One region of the Weizmannia sp. CD-2023 genome, then DNA from elsewhere that is predicted to be linked to it. Evidence: a T-box and tRNA genes for the amino acid it is inferred to sense, from the RefSeq annotation. Region 1 holds a T-box; the other holds one or more tRNA genes.
What was found. A T-box is a leader RNA that pairs with one kind of tRNA and senses whether it is charged. The one in region 1 lies ahead of P9687_RS13910 (valine--tRNA ligase), so its partner is inferred to be a tRNA-Val.
Positions count from the first base shown of each region.

Region 2: it has a tRNA-Val gene. The T-box ahead of P9687_RS13910 (valine--tRNA ligase) is inferred to sense a tRNA for this amino acid. The anticodon was not compared.

Region 1 is NZ_JARTJQ010000094.1:15-10,410, forward strand. It holds partial or broken gene P9687_RS13895 (LysM peptidoglycan-binding domain-containing protein) at 1-380, shown strand, start outside; gene ysxE (spore coat protein YsxE) at 579-1,595, shown strand; gene P9687_RS13905 (hypothetical protein) at 1,612-1,803, opposite strand; T-box leader at 1,946-2,174, shown strand; gene P9687_RS13910 (valine--tRNA ligase) at 2,230-4,875, shown strand; gene P9687_RS13915 (bifunctional folylpolyglutamate synthase/dihydrofolate synthase) at 4,938-6,260, shown strand; gene P9687_RS13920 (prepilin-type N-terminal cleavage/methylation domain-containing protein) at 6,379-6,798, shown strand; gene P9687_RS13925 (prepilin-type N-terminal cleavage/methylation domain-containing protein) at 6,795-7,304, shown strand; gene P9687_RS13930 (polymer-forming cytoskeletal protein) at 7,301-8,947, shown strand; gene P9687_RS13935 (hypothetical protein) at 9,075-10,396, shown strand, end outside.
Region 2 is NZ_JARTJQ010000071.1:49,487-59,882, reverse strand. It holds gene P9687_RS10330 (5-methyltetrahydropteroyltriglutamate--homocysteine S-methyltransferase) at 53-1,162, shown strand; gene P9687_RS10325 (acetate/propionate family kinase) at 1,249-2,472, opposite strand; gene P9687_RS10320 (PocR ligand-binding domain-containing protein) at 2,798-3,676, shown strand; tRNA gene P9687_RS10315 (tRNA-Val) at 3,802-3,874, shown strand; gene P9687_RS10310 (MFS transporter) at 4,178-4,936, opposite strand; gene P9687_RS17335 (MFS transporter) at 4,937-5,233, opposite strand; gene P9687_RS10305 (amidase) at 5,778-6,962, opposite strand; gene ggt (gamma-glutamyltransferase) at 7,027-8,613, opposite strand; gene P9687_RS10295 (MFS transporter) at 8,610-9,872, opposite strand; gene P9687_RS10290 (Lrp/AsnC family transcriptional regulator) at 10,254-10,396, shown strand, end outside.

The DNA of each region.
Region 1 (10,396 bases):
ATCTCAAGCAAGAATGGCCTGAAAAAGATGAATCTTCTTCTGTGGCGAGCAGCGAAACGATTGTGGAAGAGTCGCCGGAAAGCGGGGAGAAAATAGAGGAAGTGCCGGAAGAAAAGGATTCGGCTGCCAAGAAGAAAAAGAAGCAAAAATACGAATCTATTTCGCTTGCCGACTTTTTTGCCCGGAGAGATGAAGAAAAGCCTGCCAAGTTAAAGGTTTGCATCGTCCAAAGCGGGGAGACGCTCGACCAGCTTGCTGAAAAATACAATATCAATGTCCAGCAGATTTTAAGGATGAACCATTTGGAAGTGAACCAGGATGTATATGAGGGGCAAGTGCTGTACGTTCCCGCCAACGCGCGCGCCGAAAAAAATCACTGAACCGGAGCATTCACAGCTACGGGCGTCTAGGTGAAGGATGCATCTGAAATTCAGGGGCTAAGCGCCTGCGTAAGGAAGCGTGTAAAACGAGCTTTTCTTAACCTAGACTGCGCCTATGTTCAAACCGCGGCGAATGCGGCGCAGCGGGGGAATGAAAATGAGCAAGCGCCTATTTTTCAGGAGAAGCGCTCTAAGAAGGTGAAACGGGTGACTGACCTTTCGCAGCAGGACATCAATCGGATTGTAAAGCATTACGGCCTGAACGCTGAATATGTCGGGCGGTACGGAAAAGTGTATAAAATTTATACCGGCCAGGGCATCTTTGCTTTAAAAAAAATTGCACCGCAAAACGGGATGGGATTTATCCGGCATGTCCAGTCTCTGTACCAGCGGGGATACAACCGTATTGTCCCGGTCTATCCCGCGTTGGACGGCCGTTACGGGGTGCTGTATAACGGGGCATTATACTATTTAATGCCCTGGCTGCCAAATGAAGAAAAAGAAGCACGCGGCGAGAAACATCAAAAAATGTTCAGGGAACTCGCACGCCTGCACAGCTTGTCCGTCAAAGATACGGAGGTCTCAATAGAAAAACGGCGGGAATACTATGAAGAAACCCTTTCCCGCTGGTACGGGCAGCAAGATTTTTTGGAAGAGTTCCTTGAACGGTGTGAAGAGCAGGTCTATATGTCCCCGTTTGCCCTGTTGTACTGCACCTTTTACAATGAAACGAACCAGGCGCTCAAATTCTCGATCCGGCAGCTGGAAAACTGGTATGAACAATCGAAAGAGATGGAGAAAGCGAGAACGGTGACCATCCACGGAAAAATTTCAACGGAGCATTTTTTGTACGATGAACGCGGGCTCGGCTACTTCACCAATTTCGAACTGGCGAAAAACGCTGCGCCTTTTTATGACTTGCTTCCCTTCTTGTCGCGGACACTCGATTCCTATCCGAGCCGGTTTGACGACTGCGTGGACTGGGTAAAGACCTATTTTAGCTATTTTCCGCTGAAAGAAGATGAAAAGAGCTTATTTTTCAGCTATCTCGCTTATCCCGCGCCGATCATCCAAACCGTGGAGGAATACTTTGCAAATGAAGGAAAACGCCATGAAGCGAGAGCAGTCGCGAAACTGCAGGAAAAGTACTGGCGAATGAAAAATACCGAGTATGTCGTCATGCAGTTGTCACAAGGGGCCGCCCCCGCGTCATGAAAAGCAGGACCGGCCACTAAAACCATTCATACTGAAACCCGAGATAAATGAGAATAAATATGGCAAGCAGCAGAACGTCAAACGTGGTCGGAAAAATAATCGTACGGATGGCCTGAAAGACGGAGAACGGAAGAATCAGCTGCTTGCACACTTTTTTTGCATTCCGCGCCCATGTACGGACGGCCTGTTTGTCAATTTTTTTCTTCATCATCATCCACCTATCCCTCAAAAATAATGTATGAAAAGCGGGCGGATCAGTGCATCCGCCGCATATTTTTTCTAAAAATGGGCAATGCTATTGACGATTTTCACAAAAACCGATACCATAAACTATAGTCAATTTCAAAAATCAAAGTACAATGAACGGGAAGAGTACAGATTTTGTTTCCATGCAGAGAGGGAAATCAGCTGCTGAAAGATTTCCTATGCGAAACAGGCTGGAAGGTCGCCCGGGAGTAGCTTTTGTGAAACCGAAAGTAGCAAAAGCCGGCGAAGTGCCGTTACTGACCCGAGAGTGCCGGGCATCCGTTTGCCCGTGAAAAAAGGTGGTACCGCGAACAGACTCCTTTCGTCCTTTTATGGCGAAGGGAGTTTTTGTGTTTATCCGTAAAAAAAGCAGAAAGGAATGATGCAAATGGAACAGCAGGACATCAGCATGCCGACCAAATACGATCCGCACGCTGTTGAAAAAGGGCGCTATGAATGGTGGGTGAACGGCAAATTTTTCGAAGCAAAAGGCGACCCGGAAAAGAAACCGTACACGATTGTGATTCCGCCGCCGAACGTAACCGGGAAGCTCCACCTCGGCCATGCCTGGGATACGGCTTTACAGGATATTTTAACCCGGATGAAACGGATGCAGGGCTATGATGTGCTCTGGCTGCCGGGGATGGACCACGCCGGGATTGCAACACAGGCAAAGGTGGAAGCCAAACTGCGTGAAGAAGGCAAATCCCGCTATGACCTCGGCCGCGAAAAGTTTACGGAAGAAGCATGGAAGTGGAAAGCGGAATACGCTCAATTTATCCGCAAACAATGGGCAAAACTTGGCCTTGGGCTCGATTATTCGCGCGAACGTTTTACGCTCGATGAAGGGCTGTCAAAAGCTGTAAAAGAAGTATTTGTTTCGCTTTATAAAAAAGGCTTGATTTACCGTGGCGAGTACATCATCAACTGGGACCCGGAAACGAAAACGGCGCTTTCCGATATTGAAGTCGTCTACAAAGAGGTGCAGGGCGCATTTTACCATCTGGCATACCCGTTAAGCGACGGTTCCGGCACGATCGAAATCGCAACAACGCGCCCGGAAACGATGCTCGGTGATACGGCGGTCGCTGTCCACCCGGATGATGAACGCTACAAACATTTAATCGGGAAAACGATTGTATTGCCGATCGTCGGCCGCGAAATTCCGATTATCGCAGACGAGTATGTGGACATGACATTTGGTTCCGGTGCCGTAAAAATTACGCCGGCCCATGACCCGAACGACTTCGAAGTCGGGAACCGCCACAATCTCGAACGCATCCTTGTGATGAACGAGGACGGCACAATGAATGAAAATGCCGGAAAATACAAAGGGATGGACCGGTTTGCATGCCGCAAACAGATTGTGGAGGACTTGAAAGCACTCGGCGTTCTTGTCAAAGTGGAAGACCATCTCCATTCGGTCGGCCATTCCGAACGGAGCGGCGCGGTTGTCGAACCGTATTTGTCGACGCAATGGTTTGTGAAAATGCAGCCGCTCGCTGATGCTGCGGTAAAACTGCAGGCGTCGGAAGGAAAAGTCCATTTTGTGCCGGAACGCTTTGAAAAAACATACTTGCACTGGATGGAAAATATCCGCGACTGGTGCATTTCGCGCCAGCTCTGGTGGGGCCACCGGATTCCGGCCTGGTACCATAAAGAAACCGGCGAAGTGTATGTTGACACCGAGCCGCCCCGCGACATTGAAAACTGGGAACAGGATCCGGACGTGCTCGATACGTGGTTCAGCTCGGCGCTCTGGCCGTTTTCGACAATGGGTTGGCCGGATGAAGAAGCGAAAGACTACAAGCGTTATTATCCGACTGATACGCTTGTGACTGGCTATGACATCATTTTCTTCTGGGTATCGCGGATGATTTTCCAGGGGCTTGAGTTTACCGGCAAGCGCCCGTTCAAAGACGTCCTGATCCACGGTCTTGTCCGCGACGAGCAGGGGCGGAAAATGAGCAAATCGCTCGGCAACGGCGTCGACCCGATGGAAGTCATCGACAAATACGGTGCGGACTCGCTCCGCTATTTCCTTACCACCGGCAGCGCACCGGGTCAGGATTTGCGTTTCAGTTACGAAAAAGTTGAAGCGGTCTGGAATTTCGCCAATAAAATTTGGAACGCCTCCCGTTTTGCACTCATGAACATGAACGGGCTGAAATACGAAGAAATGGATCTGTCCGGTGAAAAATCAGTCGCTGACAAATGGATTTTAACGCGTTTGAACGAGACGATCGAAACCGTTACAAAACTGGCGGACAAATACGAATTTGGCGAAGCCGGGCGCGCACTTTACAATTTTATCTGGGACGATTTCTGCGACTGGTACATCGAAATGGCAAAACTGCCGCTCTACAGCGAAGATGAAGCAGCGAAGAAAACGACGCGCTCGGTCCTTGCGTATGTGCTTGACAATACGATGCGGCTTTTGCACCCGTTCATGCCATTTATTACCGAGGAAATTTGGCAAAACCTTCCGCACCAAGGGGAATCGATCACAACAGCCGCGTGGCCGGAAGTGGACGAAAGCCTTACAGATGCAGCGGCCAGCGAAGAAATGAAACTGCTTGTCGACATCATCCGTTCTGTCCGCAATATCCGCGCGGAAGTGAATACGCCGTTAAGCAAAAAAATCAAACTGCATTTGAAAGCGAAAGACGAAACGGTCCTAGCGGCTTTAAAACGAAACGAAGCGTACATTACCCGTTTCTGCAACCCGGATGAATTGAAAATGGGGCTTGACCTCGAGGCACCGGACAAAGCCATGACTGCAGTCGTTTCCGGCGTCGAACTGTTCCTGCCGCTTGAAGGACTCATTAATTTTGAAGAAGAACTGGCTCGGCTCCGGAAAGAGTTGGCAAAATGGAATAAAGAAGTCGAACGCGTCCAGAAAAAACTGTCCAATCAAGGGTTCCTGAAAAAAGCGCCGGAAAATGTCGTTGCCGAAGAACGGGCAAAAGAAAAAGACTATCTTGAAAAACGAAGCACCGTCGAAGCGCGCATCAAAGAACTTGAAAACCAGTAATACAAGGGTGGAAGGCGAATTCTTTACGGATTCGTCTTCCTTGCATACGGGAGGAAAGGTATATGTTTGAAACCTATGAAGAAGCGGTTGGCTGGATCCGGTCCCACTCGAAATTCGGGATGAAACCGGGGCTTGAACGGATGCAGTGGCTGATGGAAAAATTGCACCACCCGGAACAAAAAATCCGGACGGTTCACGTGGCCGGGACGAACGGAAAAGGGTCGACCGTCACCTTTTTGCGGAATATTTTAGAGCAGGCAGGCTATACGGTCGGCACCTTTACTTCCCCGTATATTGAGCAGTTTAACGAAAGGATCAGCATAAACGGAACGCCGGTGTCAGATGCAGACCTCATCCGGCTTACAAACGAGATCCGCCCGCTTGCAGAAGAACTGGAGCACACAGCATTCGGTGCACCGACAGAGTTTGAAGTCATTACAGCGATGTCACTTTTGTATTTTGCCGACATCCGGCCGGTGGATATCGTTATTTATGAAGTCGGCCTTGGTGGCAGGCTTGATTCCACAAACGTCATCACACCGCTTGTCAGCCTGATTACCAATATCGGCCATGACCATATGAATGTGCTTGGCCATACGATTGCAGAAATCGCCTCTGAAAAAGCGGGCATTATCAAACACGGGGTGCCGGTTGCAACAACAGCCATGCTGCCTGATGCGCTGGCGGTAATTGAAGAAAAAGCGGCAAAAGAAAAGGCACCGCTTTTCCGTGCCGGAAAGGAATTTTCTTTTGCGGAGATTGGTGGGGATCTAACTGGTGAACATTTCCGCTTTGCTTCTCCGTACGGCGCCTATGACTGCTTGTCGATCGCCATGATGGGGCGCCATCAGATTTACAATGCCGCGCTTGCCGTTATGGGGGCAGAACTGTTAAGACATATCCACCATTTTCGCATCCCGCAGCATGCACTGGAAAAAGGCCTTCTCCTCAGCAAGTGGATCGGCCGATTTGAAAAACTGCTGGATGACCCGCTCATTATCATCGATGGCGCCCACAACCCGGAAGGCATTGACAGCCTGATCGAAACAATGGACACCCATCTGCGCGGGAAAAACATTCACATGATTTTTTCCGCACTTGGCGACAAAGACTTGGATCACATGATTCCGAAACTCGACCACAAAACAGACGAAATCATTTTCACAACTTTTGATTTTCCAAGAGCGATTCCGGCAGAGATGTTGTATAAGATAAGCCATCATCAAAATAAATCATTTTCGGAGGATTGGAAAGAAACCGTACTTGCTAAAATAAAAGAAATGAAAGGCTCAAGAGATGTTTTAGTCATTACGGGGTCTTTATACTTTATTTCGAAAGTCCGGAAATACATTTTGGGCCAATCAGAAAGGAACGGGCAGAGCTGAAAAAGTTCTGCCCTTTTTTTTATTTGTTCTATTTGTTGAATTACTTTCCCGGCGCTTTTTGATAAAATAAGTTTTATAGGAAATAAGACGCAGGACAAAATACTTAGCGGAGGTTGTTATGAAAAAACCCCTTTTTAAAAACAACCGGGGATTTACACTTGTCGAAGTGCTCGCTTCGATTACGATTTTAGCGATTGTGATGCTCACAGTGGGTTCCATTTTGGCCAATAATGCGGGCGTGACAAAGAAAGCGGATGACTCGCTGTCTGCATTGCAAATTGCAACCGGGATATTAAGAGCTTACCAGAAAAAAAACTTTAATGAAGTGCAGCAGATGGCGAACACCACACAACAAGCTGATATTCAATCGGTTTTAGGGCTTGATAGCGCTGCGGAAATTTCCGGTTATAAGGCATATGTGTCCGTTTCCCTTCCGGCGGATTCTTCCCTTTCTGACCGCCTCCTGCTGGTCAAAGTAAAAGTCGACAGTGGAAATCGTCTAAAACCGGTTGAAGTGAAAGGGTATGTGAAAAGATGAAATGCCGGAATGAAAAAGGGCTCACTTTAGTAGAATTACTGGCGGCTGTTACCATTTCATTTATGATCATCGGGGTCATTTATGCCGTTTTAAATACGGTGATCACCCAATCCAAAAGCGACATGGCACGTAAAAATTTTGTCAAAGAACAAACGGCTATTTTGCAATACATGAACAGCGCAATGGAAAATGTGGACGACATTGAACCTGATGACGAAAATGATGACGGGACTTTTACCCGTTTCAAAGCAGTGGATGTCAATATAAATGTTGGAAGTGACGGCACCTACCAGGAAAGTTCAACAGACAAGACAATCGCTGTATCAGACGGGAACTTGTCGGTAGGAGGCACGATTGTAAACAGCGATGGCATTTCACTTGACGGGACAACTTTTACGGTTGAGAATGGTAGCCTGATATGCCATTTTGTAATAAAAGACACGCAAAATCATTTTGAGAAAAAGATCTATGCCGCTTATAAACTGGGCGAAGAGGGGAATCAATGATGCATGTTTTAAGAGAAGAGAAGGGATATACGCTTGTGACCGTTCTTCTCATTTTCGCAGTCGCGGCGATTATCACCGTTTCACTCGTATCCGCATCCGTCAGCACTTTTAAAACAGTAAAAGTATCTGAAACGGGCACACAGGATAAATTAAATGCGGAAATGGTAGCGGATGAAGCGACTGCTTTAATTGAGAAACAAGTTGACAGCATCAATAGTACCATTGCGAACGGTACTGTCATGCCAAGCCAGCTGATCAGCATGCTTCAGGCAGCCATAACGAGCATACAGCAACAGAAAAACGGCAAATGCAGCATCGCATATAAAACATTGAAAGACGGGACAGCACCAGATGGCATTGTTTTGGGCAAAGTCACCATAACAGTGCCAATCGGAAAGTCCGGAAAAACGTTAACAAAGGTGATGACGCTTTCCACTGTCTCGGACGTTTTTCAATATACAGCCGTGACACCGTCGAATATGTATTTGTACGGGTCTCCTTATATTATTGGAGATGTGAATATCGGGGGGGATCTGTATGTTTCAAACTACGGGAAATATGTTGATTGGTTAGGGTTCACGCAATATATACGAACTTACTATCCAGCAATCAATGGGACGTTAACAGTGAAGGGAAGATATTTTGAGGCCGATCAGCATCCGGCAAGAACATTTGATTCATGGAAGCCATTTGGACCTGAAAGCTTCAGCCGCTACTTTTCTGTTGCTCCGGTTGTGAAAAATCGTCAGTTAACGGTTGATAAAATAAATGTAGGCGATATGATTACAGCTAAGCTGCTGGGATGGCCGGAAAATATAAAAATAAATTCCAATTATTCCTATAATACAGACAAGTATGGGAACGCTTTTGGCTATGATGTAACACCCAGCCAGGTTGGCAGTCAACCAATAAAAGGAAACTTGTACGTCGGCGATGATTTAACCGTTGGGGAAAACAAAAGCCTGACTGTAAATGGGGATCTTTATGTAAAAGATGATTTGACTGTCAAAGGGAAATTAACAGTAAAAGGCAAAATTTATGTAGGCGGTGGCGCTAATTTAAACGGAGTGCTGTCGACAGGGGAAAATCAGTATATTTATATTGCCGGGAATGCGACATTGAGTGAGGTTTCAGCATTGAATTTAAACGGGGTGATGTATGTCAATGGGTCCCTTACGAGCAGCGGGGATGTCAATACAAACGGCAGCATTTATGTACGAGGAGACGCAGATGTCGAAAATTTCTCGAACAGTAGCGGCACGCTTATTTTACTTTGTGATGGAAATATTAAGTTGGCCAACAATAATTTGTATGAAGACCGTCCAAAAGTGATTGATGCTTATCTCTACTCAAATCGTGACTTATTTATATATGGCATCGGATCAAATTTAAAAATTAATGGCGGTATCTATGGGAATACGATTGGTTTAAGTGCATCAAGGGGCTGGACGATAAATAAGTTAACCTATGAATGGTTAATTTTCAAAAGATATGAATTGGAATTTCAAAACCCTCAGCCTGCGGATCCTGCAAAGTCCAGACTCACCGTTAATTTTAAAAAAGATATGATTTTAAACCCGCCGAAAGGGATCCCGACAGTGAATAAAGTGACTTTGAAAGAAATCAATACATCAGTCCAGTAAGAGACAGGTAAAAAGATGCAGTACAATCTTCCCATTCGCCGAGATTTATAATAAAATAGTCTTAGTTGATTTTCGACAATTGGTTTTTCTGGGAATTTTGTACTCTGATAGAAACAGAGGTGGGATGATGAATCTTCTCACTGCGGCGTTTGCCGTAATTGGATTTTTATGTGTGATGGCATTTTTTGTCTTTTTTTCTTTCGGCTTTTCTAAAAAAGGTGTGGTTGTGCTGGCCGGCACCGCTTTTTTGCTGGCGCTTTTCGGCATTTTGGCAGGCAGTGTAGTTCCACTATGGGAGAGCAGTTTAATTACTTTTTTGCTCGTGCTTTGTGTGGCCTATCTGTTCGAAAAAAAGCTGGCATTTTTGTTCGCTGGACAGGATAACGATGCAGACGAATTTCCAGTATGGGAGGAGCAGGAAGAGATGGCGGTGGCGCGGAAAAATCGACCGGCAGCACTGGTCTCGCCTGCCGCAAATGCCGCTGTTCTTCCGGCTGAAAAAAGTGCTCCAGTTCCTGAAACGGGAGAGATTTTGCCGGAGAAAAACGGGTTGGGACCTGAAATAGAAGAGACACCACCAAAACGGGAAGAAAAGGATGAACCCGAATGGGAAGAACTGGACGATACTGCGGCCGGAAATGAAACGGAAACCGCTCTTCCGGCAAACGAACAGGCGGCAGAACTCTCCGGGGAAGAAGAAATTGATTTTCTTGAAAACCGTCTGGAAATGATTGAAGAAGCAAATGAAGAAAATAAGGCGGATCATTTGCCGGAAATGTACGAAGTTGAAGAATGGGTGGCGGAAGCGGAGAGCCCGGACATCAAACCTTTGGACGTGGCAGCTGCAAAAGAGGCGGATGACCAGGATTTTGAAGCTGGTGCTACAACTGGGCCGGGAACACCATCCGGTTCTGAAGATGTTCAATATGTTGAACAAGAAGAGATCCCGCTCCTTTCTTTTGAAAAGAAAACGGAAGCACCTGCTGAACTTTCCGGGACAGACATGCCTGCCATGGACGAACTGGAAGAAATCGATGTAATACCTTTGCACGAAGCCGACAATGCCGGGCAACCCGAAAAGCTGCATGCGGAAAATGAAACAGTTGGCGGTGCGAAAGGTGAAGACAGAGACGAACCGGAAGAAATCAGTTTGGCGCCTGTCCAAGAAACTAACCCAACTGAACAAGTCGTAAATTTGAATCTGGATGCAGAGGATAAAGCAGCCGGCGGGTCTAAGGGGGAAGAAATTGATGTGATTCCTTTCCATGATGCCGGGCAACTTGAAAAACTGCATGCGGAAAATGAAACAGTTGGCGGTGCGAAAGGTGAGGACAGAGACGAACTAGAAGAAATCGACGTGATGCCTGACAAGGAAACCGGCCAGGTGGCAGAGCCCGAAAAGTTCTATTCGGAAGCGGGCCAGGGACGGGAACGACAAGGCGAAAGCGG
Region 2 (10,396 bases), on a different contig from region 1:
CTTTTCTTCCTTTTTTTGCTATCATTCTAAATATTTACAAGAAAAGGAGAAGATGCAATTGGCTAAAAAGACAACACCCCCATTCCGCGCCGATCATGTCGGGAGTATGCTCAGGCCGGAAAAGTTGAAACAAGCCCGCCGCCGGCAAGAATCAGGCGAAATCCCAAAAGAGGCGCTGCGTGAATTAGAAAATGAGGAAATCAAAAGGATTGTGGAAAAGCAGAAAGAAATCGGCCTGCAGTCTGTAACGGACGGAGAATTCCGACGGGCTTACTGGCATTTTGATTTTCTCGAAAATCTTACTGGTGTGCAAGGATACGAATCCGGGGGCGGCATCCAGTTTAAAGAAAAGCAGACTAAATCGCATTCCATCCGGATAATCGGAGATCTGGATTTTTCCGGCCATCCGATGATTGATGATTATAAATTTTTACATAGCATTGCCGGGGACCACACGCCTAAAATGACCATTCCAAGCCCAAGCATGCTGCATTTCCGCGGCAAGATTGCATACGGGCGTTACCAGGCGGATGAAGATTTGTTTTTCCACGATCTTGGAAAAGCTTATAAAAAAGCGATTGCCGCTTTTTACGATGCCGGCTGCCGCTATTTGCAGCTCGATGATACAGCATGGGCATACCTTTGCTCCGATGAACAGAAGGAACAGCTGAAAGCCCGCGGGCTGAATCCGGACCATCTGGAAAAACTTTATGCACGCACCATCAATGAAGCAGTCAGCGGACGACCCGAAGATTTGACAGTTACGATGCACATTTGCCGGGGTAATTTCCGCTCGACATGGATTGCTTCTGGCGGCTATGAACCGGTCGCCGAAACGCTATTTAATGGCCTCAATATTGACGGATTTTTCCTAGAATATGACAGTGACCGCGCCGGCGGATTCGAACCCTTGCGCCATGTACAAAGGAAAGACCTGCAAATTGTGCTCGGCCTTGTCACTTCCAAATTCGGCGAGCTCGAAAATGCGGACGATGTGAAGCGCAGAATTGACGAAGCCTCCAAGTATGTCCCGCTTGAACAGCTTTGCCTCAGTCCGCAATGCGGTTTCGCTTCCACAGAAGAAGGCAATCTGCTTACTGAGGAAGAACAATGGGCAAAACTATCACACGTGGTAAAGATTGCCGGGGAAGTTTGGGGATAGCCGGCAAGTCCCGTTCTGTTTTCCAGCAAAAAAGGACGATGCGCCGATCGTTTTACCGAATCGTCCTTTTTTAAATCGCCGCTTTTTCAGACTCTCACTGTTTGTTTTTCGGACAAACGCGCGGCTTGCCCTTCACTTAAGCGCCAGGTATCCCGTGCAATCATCAATTCTTCGTTTGCCGGAATGACCAGTAAAGACACTTTTGAATCAGGGGTATGAATATACGGCCCGTTTTCTTCGTTTGACCTGAAATCCAATTTTGCCCCAAGATAGGCTAAATTGGAAACAACCGCTTGCCGGACGGAGGCAGAATGTTCCCCAATCCCTGCCGTGAACACAATGGCATCCACACCGCCCATTAATGCAACATAACCGCCAACACATTCTGTCACACGATTCACAAACATTTTGATTGCCAATTCCGCCTGCTCATTATGAGCTTTTGCTGCCAGCTCCACGTCACGGAAATCATTCGAAATCCCGGAAATACCGAGCAAGCCGGACTCTTTATTGAACATATCCATCATTTCATCAATGGTCAGCCCTGTTTTTTTCATGATAAATGGAATGATGGAAGGATCAACCGTGCCGGAACGCGTTCCCATCATCAATCCGGCCAGCGGGGTAAAGCCCATTGAAGTATTGACAGATTTTCCGCCTTGAATTGCACAAATGCTGGAACCGTTTCCTAAATGGCAGGAAATGATTTTCAAGTCTTTCAATGGTTTTTCAAGAAGCAGGGCTGCTTCATTGGCAACATACTGATGATTGGTTCCATGGAAGCCGTATTTCCGGATATGATATTGATTGTATAATTTCAAAGGCACCGGATACAAATATGTTTCAGGTGCAAGTGTTTGATGGAAAGAGGTATCGAACACGGCTACAGCACATGCTTTAGGAAGCCCTTTCATAAAAGCCCTGATTCCGAGTAACCCAGCCGGATTATGCAAAGGCGCCAATTCGCATAAATTTTCAATTTTTTGAATCACTGTACGGTCGAGTACGGCAGAATCCGAAAAGTCTGAACCCCCATGTGTGATCCGATGTCCGACAGCTGAAATTTCATTTAAATCATCGACAATATGGTTCTTTAAAAGAATTTCAATCAAATAATCCGCAGCGTCACGGTGATCGTGAATCGGCGGTTTTTCTTTTTGGCGGAAACCGTTGATTTTATATGAAACTTCAGGGGCATCGAATCCGATTCGTTCAAACACGCCTCCAATTAAAATACTTTCATCCGGCATATTGAAAACTTTAAATTTTAATGAAGAACTGCCTGCATTAATGGCCATTATTTTTTTCATTTTATATCCCTCCGAAAGATAACAATCTTATCCGCAACAATTTATGTGATCTCTTTCACAAATAACTATATGCATTTCCTTATAATACAAGTATAAAGAAACGCTTTGTAACAAATTTGCCTATTCCGGCGTCAAATTCAGCTAAAAATAGAGAAAATGATATTTTTTTGTTGCGCTTTCATTTATAATGAGGTTAGAAATCAATGTTTGCGCTTTCCCGCCTTTTTGCATGGTAAAAGATTCATTTGTATTTTTTTTGTTCAGCTTTGAACAAGATTTTGTAATCGCTTTAACGATTGCTTTTTGAAAACGGGGGCTTTGTGAAATGGAAAACAAACAACAAATTGAAAAAGTAATGGAAATGTTTTCTTCTGCGACCGGGCTCACAGCGGTTTATGTGGATATTGACGGAAAAGAAATTTCTGATGATGATCAATTCCCGCCTGTCTGTCAAATCATCCGGCAAGTTCCGCATCTCCGGAAACACTGCCAAACATGTGCGAAATTCGGCGGTTTTGAAACAATGAAAAACGGGCAACCCTGCATTTACAGGTGCCATGCTGGCCTCGCGGATTTTGCGGTACCGGTAAAAAGCCGGGAAAACACGCTTTATGGTTTTATCATTGGCGGTCAGGTGCGCCTGGAAGACGATGAAACTCAAGTGAAAGATTTTTTGCAGCAAGAACCGCTTGATCTGTCTTCCCACCGTGATTTTGCGGCCGCCTATAGCAAACTTCCGGTTTTTTCTTTAGAAAAATTATCTGCTTCTGCCGAAGTGCTGGGTACTTTGTCAGAATACTATTTGTCTTCCGTTTTAAATGAAGAAGCAAAACCGGCGAAGGAATCAACCGCTCAAGTGAAAAAACATGCCAGCTCCAAAAAAGAAATAAAACAAGCCCTTAAATATATTCAGAAACACATTCACCAGCCTGTCACTTTGGAAGAAGCCGCCGGCCATGTGTATTTAAGTCCATATTATTTCAGCAAACTTTTCAAAAAGGAAACCGGCGAAACTTTTGTTTCTTTTGTCAACCGTCAAAAAATGAATCTGGCAAAAGACATGCTTGCCAACGATGACTTGCCGGTTTCTTATATTGCGCACAGCCTGGGTTTTCGGGAGATCAGTTATTTCAGTAAAGTGTTCAAAAGGTATTACCAAACCACCCCGACCAGCTACAGGGCGATGTCCCGTAAAAAAGGATGACCGTGCGCGGCATGAAGGAGAATCCCATTTTTTCGAGATAGGATTTCTATTCTTTTTTTAAAAAAACTGATTGACAAGGCACCCCGTTCCTTATATACTAAATATTGTCCGACAGAGATGAATATGATTCCGTAGCTCAGCTGGGAGAGCGCCACCTTGACAGGGTGGAGGTCGCTGGTTCGAGACCAGTCGGAATCATCCTTAGAACCCCTGAGCCGCAACGGTTCTGGGGTTTTCTTATTTTTTCAAATTGTGAATGAAAAGGCGAGTTGTTGCCCAAATATTATTCATACCTGAGGCTTGCTGAACGGATCCGATTCTGAGTTTGTACCCAATTTGTCAGTAATTTTGCAGATTTAGGCATTTTGCTTATTCTGCAAGTTCTATGTGAAGAAAACATGCAAAATTGAAGGCCTTCCTTTACATAGAGGGCGGATTTTAAAACCTGCTTCCTGCCACGCTCTTAAAAAAGCACACTCGCTCTTTTGTCCGCCGTATTTTTCAATATTCTTTTATGGAAGTTGTAAAACCGAAAAGCGCAATCAGCATAATGATACAGCCTGCTAAACCTATTGCCGATGAAGACTTCATAACATCCCCCACTACTCTCCACACTAAAAATCCAACAGGTGATAAAAATGTGGATATGCTTGCAATTCCGAGTACCCTGCTTCTATATTCTTCCAATGAGAGTTCATACAAAATCAATGTTGATATATAACTTGTAATAGTAAACGAACTCCCTACTAAAAAGAAGATAATATAAAGCAAAAGGGTTTTAACAAAAAATACGGTTGTATAAAGCAGCCCTGCTACACACAAACTCGTTAAATAAATATAACCTCGGAACTTTTTTATTTTATAAACGCTCAATAATAAATTGATTAAAAAAGATCCTACTGAATAAAAAGTAAGAACTACGCCGTATACATTTGCGCTTAAATTCAAGTCATTTTGGATCATATTAACGAGGTTAACGTTATAACTACCTACTGCAATATTTGCGAAAGAAATCAAAACAACCGACCAAAAAATAATCTTATTTCCCCAAAAATATTTCAATCCGCTTTTCAAATGATCAAATGGGCTGGCCTTTTTTTGTATCGTTTGATTTTTGTTCTCATATTTTATAGGCAAAGTAAACAGCGCCGCAATTAAAAAAGTAATGCTATTCAGGATGATAAATTGGTTGAATTGCAATTTTATGATGGCTATGCCAGCAAACGTTGGCGCTAAGATGGAAGCAATTTTAAATACCATTTAGTTAATCGAGACCAGTCGGGATAAATCATCAGTATTCGCGACCTCGGGCAGGATGGCGTTATAAATAGGATTGAATACCGCATCAATTAGAGACAAAACAAAAGTATAAATATAAACTTCTACGATATTGAAAGCATGATAGAATAAAGAAACTCCCCAAACAAATCTTATGATAAATCTAAGCAGGTCTATTGATAAAATGAATTTCTTTTTGGATATTCTGTCTCCAAACACTCCGGAAATAATTGAAAATACAATTCTCGGTAATAACCCAACTAACAAAACAGTTCCCATAACAAATGGTGACTTTGTTTCATTTATAACGTATCATGAAAGTGCCATAGAGTATACGATCGATCCTATACTGAAAATCCCCTGACCCGTCCATAAGAAAAAAACCGAATGATTTTTGGAAAAAAGTGATCTCACCTTTACCAATTGCCCCCATTTTTAATCCAATTGATAAACCCTTGATATGCAATATCCATCATTTTATGTAAAAAAAACTGCACATAACACTAAAAATCAGCTTCTCCCCCACATCTGTGGGCATTTTTTGTCTGGGGAAGCGGTTTCTGGAAATGACGTTGATTTTGGCACCCACTGCCATTAAAATAGCTTATTTGTGCCTGGTTTTTTTCTGTTTTTTATCGAGGAATCCCTGTATGAACGTTCGGCCAAAGATTTTTTGTTTAGCAGACCGAAATTTATAATATGCTTATAATGTCATAAAATTTCCATGAATGCAAGTGTTGATTATATTTCAAATTAATTGGCCGGGGAACACTGCTTTCCCCGGCCTTAACGGCTGCAGCCTAATATCCACGTTTTGCAAGAATCAGGCCGCTGATAACATCAGCTCTTCTACCCAAGCCAAAAGTTTTAAATCTTGTCTGTATCCAGCAACTACCGACAGGCCGATGGGTTCTCCTGTTGCAGTGAGAAAAGGGATTGTAAGTTGTGGCAGACCGGCCAATCCCGCTATACAGCTGAGCTGCATTGTATGTTCCCGCGTTTTTTCTATCTCTTCCATGGATCTCCCGGTTGCGGGCGCCGGGCCGGGGGTTGTCGGCAGTACAAGAAGTCCTGAAGAACCCAGTAATCCCCTTAGTTTATCTCGGATATTCAGTCGAAGTTGATTTGCATTTTCCCAATGGCTGTCTTCCGTGATCGTAGACGCCCATTTGAATCTTTCGGTAATATCCGGGCCGAATTTTGGGCGGGCCTTTTCAATCCAAGCACCATGTGTTTTCCAAACTTCTCTTCCTTGCAGCAGGCGGAAAGCATGGCTCCACGACTTTAACGTCTGATCCGCAATGGCCGTTCTGACAACATGTTGTACACGATTTTTTAGCAAGTGGTGCCATTTACTTTCAAGTAGCTTTCGCGTCTCTTCCTCTGCAAGCTCCCACGCATCCTCCGCAAAAAATAGGGTATCAAATTGCGGACGGATGTCCTGTTCAGGCTTAAAGAGCACCTGCCCGACCCTATATAAAATACCGGGATCCTTGGACATCCAGCCGATCGTGTCAAACGAGGGCGCCAGCGGAATAACGCCTTCCATTTTGATCACCCCATGAGAGGGGCGGAAACCAAAGATCCCACAATAGGCGGAAGGAATCCGAACAGACCCGCCTGTGTCTGTCCCAATCGCAAAATCTGTACACCCGGCTGCTACAGCGACTGCGGAACCGCTGGATGATCCTCCTGGAATACGATCTTTCAGAACAGGATTGACGGGTGTCCCGTAGTGAAAATTTTCTCCATTCAGGCTGTACATTAATTCGTCTGTATGTGTCATTCCAGTTAGCCGTGCGCCTTCATTTAAGAGCCATTCAATGACAGGGGCATTTTTCCCGGCTGCAGGGTGGAAGTCATACCAATCGGGATTTCCGGCAGCATTTCTGTGGCCTTTTACAGCAAAAACGTCTTTAACAGCAAAAGTATAGCCATCCAATAAGCCATTTCTTTTTGGCCATACAGTCACGTCCGGGTCAATAAAAGCATTCCATTTATCTTCCATATTTTAGCACTTCTCCTTGTTTTATTGTGGCACCGACTATCGTAGTCAAGGCAGAAACCATATACTACCAGCCAATGGCAGCCCCGTCACAGCGCGGGTCTGTTCCGCCGATTCTAAAGCCGTGTTCGTTAATTTGGATCATATGGGCATGCCCCATTACGCCATCATATGCAGAAACTTTTCGGACAACATGCCCGGCTTTTGAAAGCGCATTGCATACCTCACTGCCCACTCTTTCTTCAACTTTTAATTCTTCCGTTGGTTCTCCCCACGTCCTCCCCCAAACCCATCGTGGTGCAGATACGGCCTGCTGAGGGTTCATGCCATAGTGAACAACTCTTGTGATCAGGGCCGTTTGGGTCTGCGGCTGGCCTTCCCCTCCCTGTGTGCCATATAAAATGCTTGGTTTCCCATCCAAAAACGCCATCGCAGGCATTAATGTATGGAAAGTGCGCTTATGTGGTTCCAAAGTATTCACATGGCCTGCATCCAAAGAGAAAAACGACCCTCTGTTTTGCATTAAAATACCGGTTGAACCCGCTACAAATGCAGAGCCGAATTCGAAATAGAGGCTTTGAATAAAAGAAACCGCATTCCCTTCATCATCCACTACTGCTGCGTAGGCTGTATCCCTCCCTAACGGTTCCGCGTTATATTCCATCGCACGATCCCAATGGATTTCTTCTGCAAGCTTTGCTGCATATGTTTTGCTGAGTAATTTTTCCAGCGGAACAGGGGAAAATCCCGGGTCCGTCAAAACTTCATTCCGATCTTGAAATACTTTTTTCAAGGTTTCGATCAAAATATGGTAATATTCATAAGATCCATGTTCGATCATAGTGAAATCAAAATTTTCCAATATATTGAGCGCCATTAACGCTGAAAATCCTTGAGAATTTGGCGGAGCTTGATAAATTTGGTAATCATGATATGGAGTAAAAATCGGATCGGTCCAGTTTCCATAATGGTCAGCGAAATCGTCAACTAGCAAGTAGCCGCCGTCCGCTTTTATTGCCGCAACAATCTCTTTTGCAATCGGCCCTTTATAAAAAACATCTCTCCCTTTTTCTGCTATTTTCATAAGCGTGCGGCCCAACTCTTTTTGAACAAATTTCTGCCCGATTTGCGGTACCTTTCCATTGGGAAGATAGATGTCGGAAGTGCGTTTTGTTTTCATTAAAATGTCATGGGCCATCACTGTATTTTTGTACTGGTCAGGGGACAGCGGAAAACCGTTCCATGCATATTCAATTGCCGGCTCCAGCACTTCCTTGAAGGTAAACTTGCCGTATTCTTTTAAAATGGCGTCCCAACTGTCTGCCATTCCGGGAACAGTAATGGCACTTCTGGCGCCTCTTAAAGGAATCTTGTCCTCATTTGCATAATTTTCCCGTGTGACACAATAGCCTGATCGGCCGCTTCCATTATATGCCCGGAGCACGCGATCGGAATGGTGCCATGTGAGCCAAAAGGAATCCCCGCCCAACCCTGTCATATGCGGATAAACAACAGCCAGACATGCACTAACGGCGACGGCTGCATCAAAGGCATTTCCTCCTTTTTCCAGGATTCTTGCACCTGCGGCCGAGGCAAGGTAGTGGGGGCTGACAATCATTGTTTTTGTACCGATTTTCGGGTCGTTTAATTTCATGGATTTTCCCTCCCAGGAACAAATTTGGCTTCATATCGTTGTGCTCGTCTTTGCGTTTTCACCGCTGCTTTAAAAGGTTGTCCATCAGAAAATAAGAAAAGAAAGCCGCCAAATAGCAATAATATCCCTGACAGATAGAAACCAATTTCCATGTTTCCTGTGACTTCAGCTAAATAGCCTGTTATATATGGCGCGAAAATAGAGGATAACATTCCTGCAAAATTAAAAATTCCAAAAACCCTTGCGTACATAGCAGATGAAGTATGATCTGCGATAAAAGAAATTAAAACCGGATCAAGCGCCAGCTTTCCAATTAATCCGTAAACAACCAATCCGGCAATCATGAAAGAAAAACTGTCGGAATACGGAACAACAAATTGACAAATCGTCCCTAAGACTGCCAGTGTGAAAACCATTATTTTCTTGTTTTTGATTTTGTCCGACAAGTATCCGAAAAACAGCGCACCCGGAATCGAGGACCAAGGAACCAAAGAAGCGATCACACCTGTCTGTGATCCCGGAACTCCCCGTTCTGTTTGCAAATAATAAGGAAGCCAGGTCATCATGCTGAAAAATCCGTATAATGAACAGAAAATGAGTACATACGTGATGAGATGATTTTTGCTAAACAGTTCCCTTACATTTCCGGGTTCCGTGACACTTGTTCCCGTTGATTTGATCCTGGAACGGTGATGAGGATCTTTAATCAAAAGCCCCATTAGGACGGCGACGAGCACCGTCAAAATACCGAATATATAAAAGGAAAACTGCCAATCTTTTTTTAGTGTAAATGTAAAGTAGCTGGAAGCAATAAATCCGAGCGATATCCCAACAGCCATCCCACTGTTTATCAATGCCGAAGAGATTCCCCGGTATTTTTGAGAAATGGCAACGGATGAAATCGCGTACTGGGGCCCATAGTAGGTGCCTTCGCCCAGGCCGGTGACAAATCTAATCATTAGAAAAGCAAGCAGCCCCGGTGCCATTCCGCTCATTATGGTCCCGACACCAAACAGAATATAGCCTGAAACCAATACTTTTACCCTGCCGATACGGTCTGCTAAAAATCCTGCAGGGATCTGCATGGCAGCATAAGCCAGAAAAAATATGGTTGACATTAAACCCAGTTCACTTTTAGATAAACCCCAATCATCCTGAATAACTCCCATCACCGGCGACAATATATTCCGATCCGCATACATAAAAGCCCATCCTAAAGCAAATAACACAACGTAAACAACAGGATGCCTCTTTTTCAAATGAACTGCCTCCCCTTTTTCTTTAGTATTGTAATGTTTTCTTACATAGATTTCATTATGTTTCCTTTTATTTCTTATGATGTTATTAAACATAACATGAAAAATTTTGTCAATATTTCACTTTTTCTGCTCGTGCGATGGTTCCTTCTTTTTTCCTTCAAAAAGAAGGGAACGCACCCCATTCTATTTCGTTTAGAAAGCAAAGCCTTATTTGTAATCGCAACCAATGGAAATTTGTAAAAATTTCAAAACTACTTTTTTACGTTCTGTCATTCATTTTGCAAAATGGATTGTATTTCGTTCGCTTTTTCAGTATATTAATACATATAGATACTTACAGATTAGAATTTGCTTACATTTTGAAATAAAGGAGAGGAGTCTATGCCCAGGCAATATGATGGTGCTGCCGTTCAGCTGGATGAAATTGACCGCCAAATCATTCAGCTTTTAAACGGAAATGGCAGAGTTTCGTTTACAGATTTGGCAAAAGAAATCAAACTTTCCCGTGTGGCTGTTCAATCACG